One region of the Brevibacillus parabrevis genome, then DNA from elsewhere that is predicted to be linked to it. Evidence: riboswitches for the same ligand, from Rfam matches in the RefSeq annotation. Region 1 holds a riboswitch; the other holds the start of a gene.
The links. Region 1 has a riboswitch for FMN ahead of ribD (bifunctional diaminohydroxyphosphoribosylaminopyrimidine deaminase/5-amino-6-(5-phosphoribosylamino)uracil reductase RibD). Riboswitches for the same ligand answer to the same signal wherever they lie in the genome.
Positions count from the first base shown of each region.

Region 2: another riboswitch for FMN. It lies ahead of IRJ17_RS27340 (ECF transporter S component); the one in region 1 lies ahead of ribD (bifunctional diaminohydroxyphosphoribosylaminopyrimidine deaminase/5-amino-6-(5-phosphoribosylamino)uracil reductase RibD).

Region 1 is NZ_CP064090.1:2,032,311-2,041,473, forward strand. Features, by position in the region: gene yunB (sporulation protein YunB) at 1-455, shown strand, start outside; gene IRJ17_RS09670 (HAD family hydrolase) at 801-1,451, shown strand; FMN riboswitch at 1,541-1,687, shown strand; FMN riboswitch at 1,801-1,948, shown strand; gene ribD (bifunctional diaminohydroxyphosphoribosylaminopyrimidine deaminase/5-amino-6-(5-phosphoribosylamino)uracil reductase RibD) at 2,078-3,175, shown strand; gene IRJ17_RS09680 (riboflavin synthase) at 3,273-3,935, shown strand; gene IRJ17_RS09685 (bifunctional 3,4-dihydroxy-2-butanone-4-phosphate synthase/GTP cyclohydrolase II) at 3,953-5,146, shown strand; gene ribH (6,7-dimethyl-8-ribityllumazine synthase) at 5,167-5,631, shown strand; gene IRJ17_RS09695 (spore germination protein) at 5,774-7,273, shown strand; gene IRJ17_RS09700 (GerAB/ArcD/ProY family transporter) at 7,278-8,366, shown strand; gene IRJ17_RS09705 (Ger(x)C family spore germination protein) at 8,363-9,163, shown strand, end outside.
Region 2 is NZ_CP064090.1:5,945,738-5,954,900, reverse strand. Features, by position in the region: gene IRJ17_RS27360 (protein phosphatase 2C domain-containing protein) at 1-83, shown strand, start outside; gene IRJ17_RS27355 (ABC transporter ATP-binding protein) at 232-1,242, shown strand; gene IRJ17_RS27350 (ABC transporter permease) at 1,235-2,029, shown strand; gene IRJ17_RS27345 (ABC transporter permease) at 2,033-2,830, shown strand; FMN riboswitch at 3,237-3,391, shown strand; gene IRJ17_RS27340 (ECF transporter S component) at 3,646-4,254, shown strand; gene proS (proline--tRNA ligase) at 4,572-6,038, shown strand; gene IRJ17_RS27330 (hypothetical protein) at 6,377-6,763, shown strand; gene IRJ17_RS27325 (hypothetical protein) at 6,709-6,960, shown strand; gene IRJ17_RS27320 (HAD family hydrolase) at 7,108-7,746, opposite strand; gene IRJ17_RS27315 (ArsR/SmtB family transcription factor) at 7,831-8,463, opposite strand; gene bcp (thioredoxin-dependent thiol peroxidase) at 8,615-9,085, shown strand; gene IRJ17_RS27305 (M42 family metallopeptidase) at 9,134-9,163, shown strand, end outside.

The DNA of each region.
Region 1 (9,163 bases):
AAGGGCAGATTCAGGCGTACCAGTTTAACTTTAGGGAATACGCGAGAATTGTCGGCGAGACTACTTCACGAGTGCAGAACAAGCTTCAGGAATTTGAGACGGAAAAAGTCGATCGCACCATTCCGCTTGGCTTGGCGACAGGAAATACGTTTTTGGCGCAGATGGGACCGAATTTGCCTGTCACTTTTGTACCGATCGGCTCTGTGAAAACAAAGCTGGAGACAGAGTTGAAGGAGGCGGGCATCAACATGGTGCTTGCAACCGTCTACATTTTCGTGGAGGTCGACTTGCAGATTGTCATCCCGTTTGCCACCGAGGAGCAGACGATCACCACGAAAATCCCGATCACGCATTCACTGATTATCGGGGATGTGCCGCAGTATTTGTACAACAATCCGGAGGGCAAGCCGGATGTGCCCCGAGCGCAAATGGAAGGGGCAGACGATGCGCCATAGCGGACTTGGCGAATGGCGGGAAAAACAAAAAAGCGGCAGCAGCGGGCTGTCGCTTTTTTCGTTCCGTGAAAAGGTGTCGGGGAAATCTACTGCTCACCCCAGGTGACGGTCAGCTCAATCACGCCCTCCTGGCTGCTGAGCGGTCCGCCGATCATGTTCCATGAGGTGTTTTTCTCCTGGTCCTGTCCCTGGATGATGATGTTTTTATCGTCGATCGTCTAGGCGTCGTTCACGAGCTTTTGCGATTGGAAAAAGTCCTGATTCCCGTTTTCGCATCTAGTCGAACGTTATTAATTTGGTATACTTGACCAAATAATCATTGGCAAAAGGGGGAGAGATCCGACAATGACCAGAGCGTCGATAAAAGGCATCATTTTCGATATGGACAATACGTTGCTGCAATCCAAAATCAACTTTTTGGAAATGAAGCAGGCCATTTTTACCTTATGGGCTGAGCACGGGCTGTGCGAGCCGACTTTTGACTGGCGCAGCCACACCGCTTCGCAATTGATCGAAATGGGCAGAAAGTCGGGCCGGATGACGAGTCAGCTTGAGCAAACGATGTGGGAAGCCGTGACCGCGATTGAAAAAGCAGGGATGCACGAGGCTGTCCTGGAAGACCACGTCAAGGAAGTGCTCGCCCACCTAAAGGAACGGTATCATTTGTTCATTTTGACCAACAATGCCTATGCAGCCGCCGAGGAAGCGCTGAATCATACGGGAATCGCCGATTGTTTCCAGGAGATTGTCGCGCGCGAGCAGATGACGACACTCAAACCGCATCCGTCCGGGATTCACTACATCCGCGCCCAATACCCCAACTGGTCTGCCACGGCCTGGACGATGGTCGGAGATTCCTGGATTGACGGAAAAGCGGCGCACGGCGGGGAAGTGGCGTTTATCGCGTATCAGGGAGAGCGGGCGGACATGGAGCGCAACGAAGTGTCGCCGCGAGCGTACATCACGGACTTGCGCGAGCTGCTGGACATTTTGTAGCCGCGCTCGCGGAGAGCAGGAAAAGGACACTTCCACCTAAAAAAGTGACAGTTGACGAGAAATGTGTGCTATACTGTGCCTAACTGAATACCAGCCTTCAGGGTAGGGTGAAATTCCCGACCGGCGGTAATGACGAACGCACGTCTGAGCCCGCGACTCGCTATTGCTGTATGGATAGCGACTGACTTGGTGCAAATCCAAGGCCGACGGTAAAGTCCGGATGGGAGAAGGTGTCTTACAATAGCTTCGGCGGCTGTTTTTTCAAAAACAGAACTGTCACGAGGCTTGTTTCCCTACGCCCTGAGTATCGTTTGCTCGTGGGCGTTTTTTATTGGAAAACTGCATAGCGCAAAATCTTCAGGGCAGGGTGAAATTCCCGACCGGCGGTAATGACGTATGTACGTCTAAAGCCCGCGACTCGCTGATCGTTACGGTTTAGCGACTGATCTGGTGCAAATCCAGAGCCGACGGTAAAGTCCGGATGGAAGAAGAGCTGACCATGCTTTTTGGCATCCCTTTTGCAAAAAACGGATGCGATAAGGCTTCTTTCCTTATACCCTGAGCCGCTAGTGGTTTCGAGGGCTTTTTGCATTGGCTGGAATCCGTGCATGAAAGAGGAGGTTTACATGGAGCAGGACATGCGGTTCATGGCGCTGGCACTGGATTTGGCGCGCTCGGCAAACGGTCAGACGAGCCCCAATCCGCTCGTCGGTGCAGTCCTGGTAAACAACGGAGAAGTAGTAGGCATGGGAGCGCATTTGCGTGCAGGCGAACCTCATGCAGAAGTGCACGCTCTGCGGCTGGCAGGGCAAAAAGCGGCTGGCGCTACGCTGTATGTCACATTGGAGCCGTGCAGTCATCACGGCAAAACGCCTCCGTGCGCCGAGGCGGTGATCGCGGCTGGCATCCGGCGTGCCGTGATCGCCACGCTGGACCCGAATCCGCTCGTCGCGGGAAAAGGCGCGGAGAAGCTGTTGGCAGCGGGCGTGGAAGTGGTTGTCGGCGTGCATGAAGCGGAAGCGAAAAAGCTGAATGAAGTCTTTTTCCACTTCATCACGACGCGGCGTCCGTTTGTGACGATCAAAACAGCGAGCACGCTGGATGGCAAGATCGCTACCGAAAGCGGGCACAGCCGCTGGATAACGGGAGCGCGGGCGCGGGGGGAAGTGCACGAGCTGCGCAGACAGCACGACGCGATCCTGGTCGGAGTAGGCACGGTGCTTGCGGACGATCCGCTTTTGACGGCGAGACTGGACGGGCAAGCGCACGGCCGACAGCCTGTGCGTGTCATCTGGGACAGTCAGCTGCGCACGCCGCTCGGGGCCAACGTGATTCAAAATACGGATGCGCCCACCTGGATTTTTACGACGAAAGCTGCGGCGCAAGCGAAGCAGGAGGCTTTTGCGGAAAAAGGTATCCGGCTGTTCGTGGCAGATGAGCAGATTAGGGTGGACGAGGTGCTGGACACGTTGGGCGAATGGGGAATCACTTCGCTTCTCGTCGAAGGCGGGGCCGCAGTCAACGGAGCGTTTTTGCAGGCGCGGGCGATTCAAAAAGTGATCAGCTACGTGTCGCTGAAAATGATTGGCGGTGGTCAGGCGCCGACACCGTTTGGAGGACAAGGCTTTTCCACGATGGATCAGGCGGTCAAGCTGGCGAATCCGACCGTTGAGCAACTGGATGAGCTGGACTTGCGGATCAGCGGCTATCCACAGTGGGAGTGAGGACAAAAAAGCGAATCGGAGACAGACGGCTTTGTTTTGCCGAGGCCGATGGCTGCTTTCCGATGTTATAAACCGTGTAAAAAGAGGAGGAAAGCCGATGTTTACCGGACTGGTAGAAGAGCTGGGCACGGTGGAATCGCTCACGGGCAACGATCAGGCGAGTCAGCTCGTGATCCGGGCGCAGCGGGTGCTTGAAGGTGTGCAGCTGGGCGACAGCATCGCAGTCAACGGGATTTGCCTGACGGTTACTTCGTTTACGCAGCGGCATTTTCAGGTCGACGTCATGCCGGAAACGATGAAAAAGACGAGCCTGCGCCATCTGCGAGCGGGCCAGCGAGTCAACCTGGAGCGGGCGATGCGCTTGGGCGACCGTTTTGGCGGGCATATCGTCTCCGGGCACGTGGACGGGACAGGCACGATCGTGTCGCGACAGCCGCACGCCAACGCTGTGCTGTTTACGATCGAAGCGAGCGCGGAGCTGTTGAAATACGTCATCGAGCGCGGCTCGATTTGCGTGGATGGCATCAGTCTCACTGTGGTGGAAGCTGCGGATACGCATTTCAGCGTGTCGATCATCCCGCACACGCTGGCGCAGACCAGCTTGCAGGATCGGCGTGCAGGCGATCAGGTGAATCTGGAGACAGACGTCATCGGCAAGTATGTAGAGCGGCTTTTGGGCGATCGCGGCCAGCAAAGGAGCGGGCAAGCGGCAGGCTCGACGATCAGCATGGCTTTTTTGCAGGAAAATGGATTTGTCTGAACGAGGAGGGAAGTCCCATGTTTCATCAGATAGAAGAGGCATTGGAAGATTTGCGCCAAGGGCAAGCGATTATCGTAGTGGATGACGAAGATCGGGAAAACGAAGGGGATTTCGTCTGCCTGGCGGAAGCGGCGACACCGGAGATGATCAACTTCATGGCAACGCATGGGCGCGGGCTGGTCTGCGTGCCGATTACGCAAGAGCGCGCGGCCAGATTGAAGCTTGCTCCGATGGTCGAAGACAACACAGACAAGCAAGGGACGGCTTTTACCGTCTCGATTGATGAGGCGAGCACGCATACGGGAATCTCAGCCCATGAGCGTTCGCAGACAGTGCTGGCGATGCTGGATGAGCAGAAGACAGCCGAAGATTTCCGCAAGCCGGGGCATATTTTTCCGTTGATAGCAAAAGCGGGCGGCGTGTTGCGCCGGGCTGGTCACACGGAGGCGGCCGTCGATCTCGCGGAGATGGCTGGCAGTGCTGCGGCAGGCGTGATTTGCGAGATTATGAATGAAGACGGCTCGATGGCCCGGTTGCCGCAGTTGGTAGAGATTGCGCGGCGGTTTGAGCTGAAGCTGATCACGATTGCCGATTTGATCGCGTATCGGATGCGCACGGAATCGCATGTGCACAAAGAAATCGAAGTGAATCTCCCGACGAGCTTCGGCGATTTTCGGATCGCGGCCTATACGAACGAAGTAGATGGCAAGGAACACGTAGCGCTCATCAAGGGCGAGATCGACTCGGACAAGCCGGTTCTCGTCCGGGTGCACTCCGAATGCTTGACCGGGGATATTTTTGGCTCCGAGCGATGCGACTGCGGGCCGCAACTGCATGCTGCGCTTGCGCAAATCGAGGCGGAGGGCGCGGGCATTCTTTTGTACATGCGCCAAGAAGGACGCGGCATCGGGCTGATTAACAAGCTCAAGGCGTACAAGCTCCAGGAGGAAGGGCTTGATACGGTGGAAGCAAACGAAAAGCTGGGCTTTGCGGCCGATTTGCGAGAGTACGGGATTGGTGCGCAAATTCTTCGCGACCTCGGAGTGCGCAGGATGCGCCTTTTGACCAACAATCCTCGCAAAATTCGCGGGCTGGACGGCTACGGGCTGAAAGTAGAAGAAAGAGTGCCGTTGCAAATGCAGGTGCAACCGCACAATCAGCGATATTTGACAACCAAGCAAACGAAGCTGGGGCACTTGCTCCACCTATAATGCAAAGGAGAGTGAACGGAATGAGAACATTTGAAGGACATCTGGTAGGGACAGGACTGCGCGTAGGGATTGTAGCAGGGCGATTTAACGAACTGATCGTCAGCAAGCTGGTTGGCGGCGCTCTCGATGCTTTGAAGCGCCACGGTGTGGAAGAGGAAAACGTCGATGTGGCATGGGTGCCAGGCGCATTTGAAATTCCGCTGATTGCCAAAAAAATGGCGGAATCCGGCCGTTACGACGCGGTAGTGACGCTGGGCGCCGTGATTCGCGGCGCAACTCCGCACTTTGATTACGTGTGCAACGAAGCGGCCAAAGGAGTTGCTTCCTTGTCGCTGTCCACAGGGATTCCGGTTATTTTCGGCGTGCTGACGACAGACAATATTGAGCAAGCGATTGAGCGTGCTGGAACGAAAGCAGGCAACAAAGGCTGGGAGGCCGCTGCGGCTGCGATTGAAATGGCGAATCTGTCGAAGCAGTTTGCCTAAACGAGAACAGTATAGAATGAGAAGGCGAGAAGCGGGGGCTGAGGCTCCCGTTTTTGCATGGATAAAAACGCCTATGGATGGATAAAATCACCACCTATCGGTCAAAGTAAGAAGGATTTTCCTGTAGATCGGGGGATTCAAGATGGAGCCGACAGATTGGTGGAGAGCGCAAGTATTCAAAGTGGCACAAGCCAAGAGCGGTGGCGCGTCGCCTTCGCGTGGCGAGCGAATCACGCCGGAAATGATCAAACAGCAAATGCACAACGTGGATGACCTCAGCAGCCTGGCTTTGACGATCAATGACGAAGAGGTTCACGTTTTTTTTCTAGATACGATGGTGGAACTGGCGCAGTTGTATGAAAACGTGTTTTTGCCGTTGCAGCGCTCGGACGGCAGAGATCCGTTGACCGTGCTTCCTTACGCGCAGCCGTGTCGCGAAGGCAACCTGGACTTGCTGCTTGCCAATTTGCTGCGCGGCCATACGATCCTGTTTTTTCTGGAACGGGAGCTTATTTTGCACGTCAATACGTTTCAGGTCGAGCATCGTGCGATTACCAAGTCGGAGAGCGAGGCGACGGTTCTCGGCCCGCAGGATTCGTTTGTGGAGATGCTGGAGATCAACCTGTCGCTCTTGCGCCGCAGATTGACGACGCCCAACCTGAAAATTGTCGCCTACACGATCGGCACAGAGACGCAAAACCGGGTAGCGGTCCTGTACCTGGAAAATATCGCGAACGAGATCAACGTCGAACGCGTGAAGACACGCATCCAAAACGTCGAGTATCAGGGCTTCGTCGGACTGCCTGTTTTGAAACAAATGCTCGAAGACAAGCCGTACTCGCCGTTTCCCCAGTTCGGGCTGACCAGTCGCCCGGACAATGTGGCAGCGGCACTGCTGGATGGCAGAATCATCATTATGCTGAACGGAAGCCCTGAAGCGGCGATCTGCCCGGCCTCTTTTCTGGAGATGTTCAGCAGCCCCGAGGATTTCTACAATCGCTGGTTAACGGCGAGCTTGCTGCGAATGATCCGCTTTTTCGGGCTGTTTGTGACGATTTTGCTTACTTCCAGCTACGTATCCGTCCTGACTTTTCACCCGGAAATGCTCCCTCCCGCCTTGCTGACGATTTTGTCTGAATCGCGCAGCCAGGTGCCTTTTCCTCCGGTCATCGAAGTGATCTTCATCGAGCTGGTTATCGAGATTTTGCGTGAAGCCGGGATACGCATGCCGACGAAAATCGGTCAGACGATCGGGATCGTGGGCGGGATTGTCATCGGAACAGCGTCCGTTCAAGCGGGATTGGCCAGCAACATCTTGATTGTTCTCGTCTCCGTCTCGGCCCTGCTTTCGTTTGTTCCGCCCAATTTTTTGATGAGCAACGCGATTCGTCTCGTTCGTTACGGTTTTATTTTGATGGCAGGCATGATGGGGATGTACGGTCAGATGCTGATGCTTGCTTTTTTGTTTGCGCATTTGCTCAACCTGACCTCTTTGGGCACTCCTTACATGGCTCCGGGTGTGCCGCGCCAGTGGACGGATTTGTTTAATGGCCTGGTGCGCGCGCCGATGAAGTTCATCGTCTATCGCAACCGCATGTCCAGAGCAAAACGCAAACAGGCGCGGCCCGTTGGTGAGGAGTAGATAGATGGACAGAGGAAAGATTCACAGCCTGAATCCGATCCATGTAATCGGGCTGATCATCAATTCAATGGTCGGCGTCAATCTGCTGTCGCTTTCTCATTTTGCCAGCAAAATGGGCTATAACTTGTGGATGGCGCCGATTTTGCTCGGAATCATTGTGACGCTGACGGTCTTTCCGATGATCGCGCTGTGCAGCCGCTACCCGGGAGATACGCTGTTCGGGATTCATGAAAAGTTGCTGGGGAAGTGGCTGGGCAGCTGCCTGAACGTCCTGGTCATCGTCTACGCCATCCTGAACACATCGACAGCGAATGAAGGATACGTCCGGCTTTTGCAAACCTCGATGCTCAACAACCAGACGATCACCATGCCGTTGCTTGGCTTGACACTCGTCATGATGTACATTACGAACGGCGGAATCAAGCTCGTGGCGAGATTTTGCCTGCTGGCCTTGTTTTTTACGGGGTGGATGCTGGTGTTGCTGCATTACGGTTTTCAAAAAGGCGGGCTGTCGCATATTTTTCCGCTTTTCAATACCGATCTGGCCAGTGTGCTTGATGCGCTTAACCAATCCTCAGGCAGTATGCTGGGGTACGAAATTTTGTTGATTTACTACCCGTTTATCATCGAAAAGAACAGAGCGCGGCGCCATGTGTTGATCGGCGTATGGACGGTCGTTTTCTTCTACGTGTTGGTGCTGCTCACGAGTGTGGCGTATTTTTCCGAATGGCAGGTGGCGAATCTCGTCTACCCGATTTTGAATCTGTTCAAGGCTGTCGAGCTGTCCTTTTTGGAGCGGGTAGAAAATTTGGGAATCGGTCTGTGGGTGTTTCTCATTCTCAGCACGTCGACCGCGTACTTGTGGATGGCGCGTACGGGGATGGAACAATTGGCGGGGAAACGTCGCTTATGGCATCTCTTGTTGCCGTCCGCGATTTCTTACTTTATGATTCGCGGCCCTCTGTCCGTGGAAGCGCAACGTTACCTGTATGACCAGCTGACTGTTTACTTCGCGTACGGCTTGATCTTGTGGCCGATCTTTTTGCTGATGCTGCACGCTTTGCGGCGAGGAAAGGGGGAGAAGGTGTCATGAGATGGAGCAGTTGGCTCTTTTTGATCGCACTCCTTTCCTGCACGCTTGCGGGCTGTGCCGCCGAATATGAACGTCCGGCGCTTGAAGACATGGCGATGATCGGCGTGATGGGGTTCGACTATGTCGATGATACGCAAATGAAGGTGCTGGTCTCCATTCCGGTTCCGGCAAAAGGCAAGGAAACGACGCAAATTTATGCGACCCAGGCTTCGATGACCAGTGAAGCGATGCTGGCGTTGGCTCCCAAAGTGGAGCGGACGATTACTTTATCGCAGCTGCGCGTCATTTTGTTCAGCGAGGAGCTTGCCCGAAAAAGCGGGATTGGCAAAGTCGTGCTCGATTTGTACCGGAATCCGATTGTGGGCGAAAACGTGTTTATCGCCATCGTCAAAGGCAAAGTAGAGGATGTCATCAGAGGGAAGTACAAGAACAAGCCGGAAATCAACACGTATTTGAACGACTTGCTGCGTCCGAGAGTGGAGACGGCGTTTTCGTCTTTTTCCACGATTCACGATTTTGTCTTCATGATGACCAGCAATATAGGCGATCCGAATTTGCCGTATTTGGTCAAGCAAGACGGGAGCATCGAGATTGCCCAAGTTGCGTTATTGCGAAAGGACAAGATGATTGGCCTGTACTCGCAGCGCGAAGGGAAGCTGGTGCAATGCTTGTTGGGACGCAAGCGGCTCCCCCGCGTCAAGTTCGGGTTTGGCGGCCCGGACGCTGCGGAGGAGAACGCCGACATGGAAGAGATCATTTTCGACTTCGTCTGGTCGAAATCAAAAGTGCGGAGCAAT
Region 2 (9,163 bases), 2.2 Mb from region 1:
AAAACAACGATCCCGAATGCATCCGCTACGCCCGCTTCAAAAAGTCGGACGACAAGACGGGCATTGTCGTGAATTTGCGCTGACAGTTTGTTACAGTTTGCCTTTTGCACATTTTCATGCGCTCATATACACTAACAGTTGTTCATGACCGTTTTGCCAGCCGCAAGTGGTCACATCTCTTTGCATGAAAAACGTCAAGGCGTTTTTCCACTAAAAAAAGGATGGTTATCCATGATTCAAGTGAAGAACCTGCAAAAGGAGTTTCGCATCCACCAGGCCAGAGCGGGTCTCGGGGGTGCTTTTCGTGATTTGTTTAGTCGCGAGTATAAGACCGTCAAGGCAGTGAATGACCTTTCTTTTACCGTGGAAGAAGGGGAAATGTTCGCTTTGATTGGGGAAAATGGCGCCGGGAAATCGACGACGATCAAAATGCTGACGGGCATTTTGACGCCAAGCGAGGGCGAGATCGTCATCAACGGCTACGTTCCGTTCAAACAGCGCGAGGAATACGTGCGCTCCATCGGTGTCGTATTCGGACAGCGTTCGCAGCTCTGGTGGGATTTGTCGCCCATGGAGTCGTTCCGGTTGCTGAAAAGCGTCTACAAAGTCGACGGGCCAGAGGGAGATAAGTGGCTAGACCGCTTGATTGAGGAGCTGGAGATCAACCCGTTTGTCAGCCAGCCAGTGCGCAAGCTGAGTCTGGGTCAACGGATGCGCTGCGAGGTAGCGGCGTCATTGATTCACAAGCCGCGCCTGTTGTTCCTCGATGAGCCGACAGTTGGGCTGGACGTCTTGGTGAAGCAAAAAATTCGCGAGTTTTTGCGCAATCTGAACGAAACGGAAAACATGACCATCCTGCTCACGACCCACGACGTTTCCGATATTGAAGCGCTCTGTAAGCGGGTGCTGGTCATGGACAAAGGCAAGCTGATTTTTGACGGCCTGCTCAGTGACCTGAAGGAAAAGTGGGGCAATGGCACAGAGGTGTCTTTCCAGATGAAAAAGCGCACACCCGCCGACGAGCTGCGCAAGACGCTTGGCGAGATGCCGTGCGAAATTTCCCAGGTAAACGAATATACAATCAGTGTGAAAGTGCCGCAGAGCCAGGAAATGCTGCCGTTTGTCCTGTCAACGGTCATGTCGACGTTCGAGGTCAGCGACGTAAAAATCATGGAGACGAGCACAGAAGATATTGTCCGCAACATTTACCAGGTGGATACAGGGGTGCGGGGCCATGCATAAGCTCTACATGGAACTGATCCGCATGCGCTTTTTGACCATGCTCGCTTACCGGGTGAATTACTACAGCGGGATCATTATTTACGCGATCAACATCGGAGCGTACTACTTTTTGTGGGGCGCAATCTACGGCGGCCAGCAGCAGCTTGGCGGCCTGTCGGTCGAGCAAATGACTTCCTACGTCGCGATTGCCTGGATGTCGCGCGCCTTTTACTTCAACAACATCGATACGGAAATTGCCCAGGACGTACGGGAGGGTAAGGTCGCGATCGAGATGATCCGCCCTTACAATTACTTGTCGGTCAAGACAGCGCAAGCATTTGGGGAAGGGATATTCCGCTTCCTGTTTTTCGCAGGGCCAGGAATTTTTCTCATCAGCCTGATTATCCCGTTTCATTTTCCCGCGACAGCGACTGGCTGGGGATTGTATTTGATCAGTCTCATGTTTGCTTTTTTGATCAACACGCAAATCAACCTGCTGACGGGGCTGTTCACCTTTTTCCTGTTCCGCAACGACGGGATGATGCGGGCGAAGCGTGTCGTCGTTGATTTGATGTCGGGCCTGGTGCTGCCGATCAGCTTTTTCCCGGGCTGGGCGCAAACGGTTATGGGCTTTTTGCCATTCCAGGCCGTCAACTACTATCCGAGCCTGATTTTCACAGGGGCGATTACTCCGGGGCGTTCCTGGGAGTTGATCGGCTTCCAGGCGATCTGGATGGTTGTTATTCTGGTTCCGATTCTGATTTTGTGGCGCATGGCCCGAAATCGGCTGGTCGTGCAAGGGGGGTAGCATATGCAAAACGTCAAGCACATTTTCGGTATTTTCGCCGACTACCTGGGCCAGTATTTCAAGACGAGACTTGCCTATCGGGCTGACTTTCTCGGGGATTTTGTGTCCAACTTGATTTCCGAGCTGATCAATCTGGTGTTCATCATCGTCGTCTTCACGCATGTGCCGTTGATGAAGGAATGGACGCGGGACGAAATCATTTTCATTTACGGTTTCTTTTTGGTGCCGTATGCCTTATTCTCGATGTTTTTCGGGTTTTGGGACTTCAACGAACGCTATATTATCCGGGGCGAAATGGACCGCATCTTGACCAGGCCGATCCACAATCTGGCACAGGTCTGTCTGGAGTCGATCGCACCGGACCGGATTTTCGGCGTCATCACAGGGCTGATCATCATGGGCTATGCTGCTTTTCAGCTCGATTTGACGTTTTACTGGTACGACCTGTTCATCTTCATCGGGCTTGTGATCAGCGGCGCCCTGATTTACGGCGGGGTGTACACGGCGATTGCCGCCGTCAGCTTTTTCTCCGATTCCCGGACAGGAATTGCCCCGATGATTTACAACATCCAGCAGTACGGGCGTTACCCCGTGGATGTGTACAACAAGGCGATTCGCTTCGTGCTGACTTACGTGTTGCCGTTTGCTTTTGTCGGGATTTACCCGGCGGCTTACTTTTTGCGAAAAGAAGTGTGGTATACGTACGCAGCACTTACTCCGGTAGTCGCGGTCATCTTCTTTGGCATCGGCTTGCTCGTCTGGAACTGGGGCGTCACCAAGTATCGGGGAGCGGGGTCGTAGTGGCAGAAGCTACTTTTGGTGCGATTTGGTAGGCAGGAGCAGGATTATGGATTTTTATTTGGGAACGGTTATGGTAATATTAGAGGTAACGAGCTTGAAAGAAAAAAAGACCGTCCGGCGGCTACCGGAACGGTCTGGTCTGTACAAACGAGGCTTCCCTCAAAGGGGACGGCTCAAAATTTGGTGAAGAATAGACCGCCGAGGAGCAGTCAACTCAAGGGCGGTCTATTTCTTTTTGGTCCAGGTAACTACCTATAGCACGTGGCGACTTTAGGCTGAGAAGCCCCATTTTTTTAAAAATATATCCAACTAAATCAATTGGAAAATAAAGATAAAATGTCGATTTAACAGTTTCGTCTATTGTCAAATCGAAAAAGCGCAGTATAATATGCTGTATACAACTACACAATTCCTTCAGGGCAGGGTGAAATTCCCGACCGGCGGTGATGGTGCAATCAGCACGTCAAGCCCGCGAGCCTCCCGAGCTGTTGATAGCGACGGAGTGCAGGATCTGGTGAGATTCCAGAGCCGACAGTACAGTCTGGATGGGAGAAGGATGACGACAGTACGTTTACCACACACGTGCTTGTTTGCCTGTGCTGGCAGGACAGATGCGATGAGGCATGCATGATGAGCCGCCTCGTTGTTTCTTGAACCTGTATTTATTGCACATGCTTTGTCATACGCCTGTAAGCTGCCCTGAGAATTATTCTCAGGGTATTTTTATGTTTGCAAAAGCGTAGACATTTTGGCACGTGTGGGCAAGACCGCTGTTGCCATTCCTCAGAAGGAGAAAAAACGAGGAGATGGTACACATGAAAGAAACAGCCCTGCACACATCGCGCAGAGCAACCCAGCGGATCGTGACGATTCCGATGCTGGCAGCCGTTGCTTTTATCTTGCAGTATTTGGAGGTTCCCGTTCCGCTGATGCCGAGCTTTTTGAAGCTTGATTTCAGTACGTTGCCAGCGCTGATCGGCGGACTCATGTACGGCCCTGTAGCCGGCATCATCATCGAAGTTTTGAAAAATACATTGCACATGCTCTTTAAAAATACAGACGGATTGTTGATCGGAGAGCTTGCCAACGTCGTGGCGGGCGCCAGCTTTATTTTGCCAGCCGTCCTTCTGCAACGCAGCGGACAAGGGAAAAAAGGCTTTTTATCGGGCCTCGCGCTTGGAACGTTGCTGATGACGATCGTCATGGCTGTTGCCAATGCGTACGTCCTGCTCCCGGCATACGCCGCTCTTTATCAGATGCCGATGGCAGAGCTGCTGGCCATGTTCAACGCAACCAGCGTCTGGTCCCTGGTCATGGTCGGTATCGTTCCGTTCAACCTGTTCAAAGGGGTCGTGCTCGCGCTGGTCGCGTATCCAGTCTACGCCAAGCTGGGTGCGCGCATTGCCCTCAGAACCACAAATTGACAACGGCTGCGCGACTTGCTAAGATATTCCCTAACAAAAAGCAGTTTAGCGAAAAGGCTATGAAAGGACCCGCAGCTATATCCTGGTTCCAGAGAGTCGGCCCTAGTCTGGAAGGCTGATACGAGGCGTACCTGCACCCCATCCTGAAGCCGCCAGCGACGAGCTGGTCCGGTTGCCCGCCGTTATCGGGTTGTTGAGTGGACTTATGGCTTGTGCCATGGTCAATCAGGGTGGTACCGCGGAAGTGAATCCTCCGTCCCTTTTTTGGGATGGGGGATTTTTTGCATTTTCATGTAAGAAAAAAGGAGCGTAGAAGGATGAAAGAGGACAAAGCGTTCGTAAAAGAAATTACACCGCAGTCGGAAGATTTCTCGCGCTGGTACATCGAGGCGATCAAAAAAGCGGATTTGATGGATTACACGCCAGTGCGCGGCTGCATCGTCTTCAAACCGGATGGCTTCGAGCTGTGGGAGCGCATCCAGGAGGCGATGGACAAAAGGTTCAAAGAGACGGGACATCGCAACGCCTACTTTCCAATGCTGATTCCCGAGTCCTTTTTCCAAAAAGAAAAAGAGCACATCGAGGGCTTCAACCCAGAGCTGCCTTGGGTGACGGAAGCGGGAGGAGAGCAGCTGGAGGAAAAGCTTGCCCTGCGCCCGACTTCGGAGACGATCATCGGACATATGTACGCGCAGTGGATTCAGAGCTACCGCGACTTGCCGATTCTGATTAACCAGTGGGCAAACGTGTTCCGCTGGGAAAAGCGCACCATGCCATTCTTGCGTACTTCAGAATTTTTGTGGCAGGAAGGCCATACCGCCCATGCGAACGAGGAAGAAGCGCGCCAGGAGACCATGCAAATGCTGGAGATTTATCGCGAGGTTGTGGAGCAGGAACTGGCGATTCCGGTATGGAAAGGGCAAAAAACGCCAAGCGAGCGCTTTGCAGGAGCAGTCGACACGTACTCCATCGAGGCGATGATGAAGGATGGCAAAGCGGTGCAGGCCGGAACCTCCCACTACTTGGGAGACAAGTTTGCGCGCGGCTTTGAGATCAAGTTCCTGGATCGCGACAATCAGTTCAAATACGTGCATACGACTTCATGGGGCAGCTCTACCCGCTTGATCGGCTCGATGATCATGGTGCACGGCGACGACCGCGGCTTGGCTTTGCCGCCGCGGATGGCACCGACTCAGGTCATCATGATCCCAGTCGGACCGATGAAGCTGCGCGATCAGGTCATGGTTGCATTCGATCCGCTGTTCGACGAGATCAAAGCGGCAGGCGTTCGCGTCCGGGCAGACTTGCGCGAGGAAACTCCGGGCTGGAAGTTCAACGAATGGGAGATGCGCGGTGTGCCGCTGCGTCTGGAGCTTGGACCGCGCGACGTGGAAAACGGCCAGGCGATTCTCGCCCGCCGCGATACCGGAGAGAAAATAACCGTGCCACTGGAAGGCATTGCGCAGACGATTGCCCAATTGCTCGAAGACATCCAGCAAAACATGTTCCAAAAAGCGCTGGCCTTCCGGGAAGCCCATTCGCATCTCGAAATCGATACGCTCGCGCAGCTGTCCGCGCACATCGAAAAATGTGAGAACGAAAACACGCCAAGCGGCTGGGTGCTCGCAGGCTGGTGCGGAGACGACGCGTGTGAGTCCAAGGTCAAGGAAGAGACGAAGTTCACGTCCCGCAACATTCCGTTTGAACCGCCTGCGCAAAAATCGGTCTGCATTTGCTGCGGCAAAGAGGCGAAGCATACAGTTTGGTTTGGCCGTTCGTACTAAGGTTTCATTTAATAAACAAAACAAACAAGGGAGTGCTCCCCGTACGTAACGGAGCACTCCTTTTTGTATCCACAGGAGTCAGCGTGTGCGGGTAAGTTGTAAAGTATTTCCATTAACGTAATTTATCATTCGAGTAAAAAGTATATACATAAAAGTAAATATTTTGTATTTTTATTGATGGTTATATAAACGACTCCACGAAGTATGTAATGTACATGGACCCATGGGATGGTCAACATTTTACTATGACTTATGACTCTTTCTTGGATAGCTCAAGACAAGAATGGATTGGCTCATTGTATGGTTTTGAGTCAGAATAATTTAAGGAGGGCAGTTGTATGAAGAGATATGTTTGGACATTGTTCGGTGCAGTTATAGTTGCTGGAATATCATTGGCTACTTGGGCTGGTGCATCCAATCAAGGGAACAAGGAAGCACTAAATGCATACAAGAAAATGGAACAAGCCCGGAATCAAGAGAACAAATCTTTGAACGAATCGAGCAATAATTTTACGCTGTCAGACTTCTCAATTCCAGGAGCTTTATTGTCAGAAGCGGATAAAATCAGCAAATACAAAGGTTCGAACGTTCATGAGTTATTGACTGCGCATGATGAGAAGCTTTCGTTTATTATGGAAGGTGATGAAGTAAAAGGGATACGGAGCCAATCATGGCAGGTGGTGAAAAAACCGGCCCTGAATTGTTTGACCTTCATGAAAAAATAAAAAACGATCTTGGTGACAATGTCAACATTATGTACTTTAGTTATGCAGGCGGATTTGTTTTTGTTGCTACTGATAACAAAGGGGAGGAAAGCTTGTGGCTCGATCAACGCGCTGCTCAGTTTCTGGAGCTTTCTCCTCACGTTCAACTCGATTCCGAAGAAGTTTTGCAACGAATCCGAAACAATATAAATCAATAAAATGACAAGGGGGCGTCTCTTCGTCGAGCAATCGACTTTTGAGGCAGCCCCTTCGTATTATGCGGTCAAAATCCGTATATGAAAAAATCTCAGCCATGCAAGACTGTCTATTAACGAAGTAATAGCAGGTTAGGCAACCCGAATCAATCAGCGGCCAAGCACCCAGTCAACAAACGCCTGCGCGTCAGAAAAGCGATAGTCCGGCTCAGGATCGAAGCTCCCGGCCTTCTGGGTGACAAGCAGCCAGTCAACGCCGACCGTAGTCAGCCCTGCGGCGCGTCCCGCGATAATGTCTGCGTCGCTGTCGCCCACAAAAATCGCATTCTCGGCTGTAGCTCCCAGCTGTTTCAGCGCTGTGAAAATGCCTTCCGGATGCGGCTTCGGCTCGGTCACCTCATCGCCTGTGATCACGACAGAAAAATACTTTTCCAATCCCCACTCGCGCAGCGATATATCTGCACTTCTGCGCCCTTTTCCCGTCACGACTCCCATCTGAATGCCCGCAGAATGCAACTGTTCAAGCATCTTTGCAAGCTGCGGAGGATTTTGCACCTGAGCGTGCTCAAGCGTGTACACATGGAAAAAATGATCGAGAGCGGCTTCGTGTTCATGGGCGGGCAGCTTGTTTTGCAAAATGCCAGTTTCGGTTGGACCAAACATCGCTACGATTTGCGCATCGGAGTAGTGCTCTTGCAAAAAGCGCTGAAAAGTAGAGCGAAAGGCCGTGAAAATGAGTGGGAGCGTATCGGCGACTGTACCGTCAAAATCAAACAAAATCGTGCGCATGGCTGCCCCTCCTTTGGAATAAAAAAAGAAAAACCATCTCTCTTGATGGTTTTCCTGGTGTTGGTCGATTTCCTTTTTACAGCTTTACAGCGGCTTGTTCTGGTCGTCTTGCTCCTCAAACTGCTCTTCCGAATCGTCTGTCGGCTCAGCAGGCGTCAGCGGAAACAAGACATCGAAAAACTTGAACTTGCGGCGGCCTTGCTCGTTTTTGAAGCCTTTGTACTTTTGCAACAGGTCGCTGATGTCGTCCACCAACTGATTGCGTTCTTCCTGGCTCAAATAAAATTCAGTCAGGTTGAAAGCAAAAGTATTCTGGTATTCCTTGCGAACATCCTGATCGCTTGCAACGAAACGATTGAGTGTCCTCATGAGATCCTTTTCTGTGGTGCGAAACGGAGTGAACATGACGTCACTCAATTGCTGTGCATTTTCTTCAATCATAAGCTGAAGCTTAACCTGAATCACCTTGGCGACTGGCTCGTAGTATTTCTCCACGATGGAACCTTTGACGCGGGTATCTACCTGTTCGAGCAAACCAACACGCACAAGTTCCTTCACGTGGTAGTGAAGACGTGCAGCATTTTCGCCTAGTTCCGTAGCGATTTGTTTGGCCGTACGCGGCTCCAAATCCTCGAAGAGTTCTAGAATCTTAACCCGTTCTGCTATGGCAAGGGATTTAAGCGCTTCTGGATCCGTTACTTCAAAAAACTCTTTCATGCCAATTCTCACCATCCAACTGACTAGGCCATTTTTTTATTTTTCTTAATTAATTCTATCGTTTTCTGCTAGAAAGCGCAACGTATATGCGGATGAAGTACCTGTAAGCTTGTGGTAAAATGAAACCAGTGATTTTTACGGGGGGATGAGCATGATCGAAACCGGACAAGCCGCGCCTTTATTTACTTTGCAGGCAAACAATGAACAGACGATTTCGCTTTCGCAATACCGCGGAAAAAATGTCGTGCTTTATTTTTATCCAAAAGACATGACGCCGGGCTGCACGACCGAAGCGTGCGATTTTCGAGACTATCACCCGATGTTCGCGGAGCTGGACACTGTCGTGCTCGGAATCAGCCCGGATTCCGTGAAGTCGCACGACAAGTTTATTGCGAAGCACGAGCTGCCGTTTGTGCTTTTGGCCGATCCGGAGCATGAAGTTGCGGAGGCGTACGGCGTTTGGGTGCTGAAAAAAATGTACGGCCGCGAGTACATGGGAATTGAGCGGAGCACTTTTGTGATCGACAAGGAAGGCAACATCGCCAAGGTGTGGCCGAAAGTGAAAGTAAAAGGGCACGTACAGGAAGTGCTCCAGTTTATCAAGGAAGAGCTGCAAAGCTAAAATCGGCGTTTAATACATAGTCATAGTACATAAAAGGAGGATTTTCTCATGGGTGTGTCTACCGAGTATGTCGTTCAA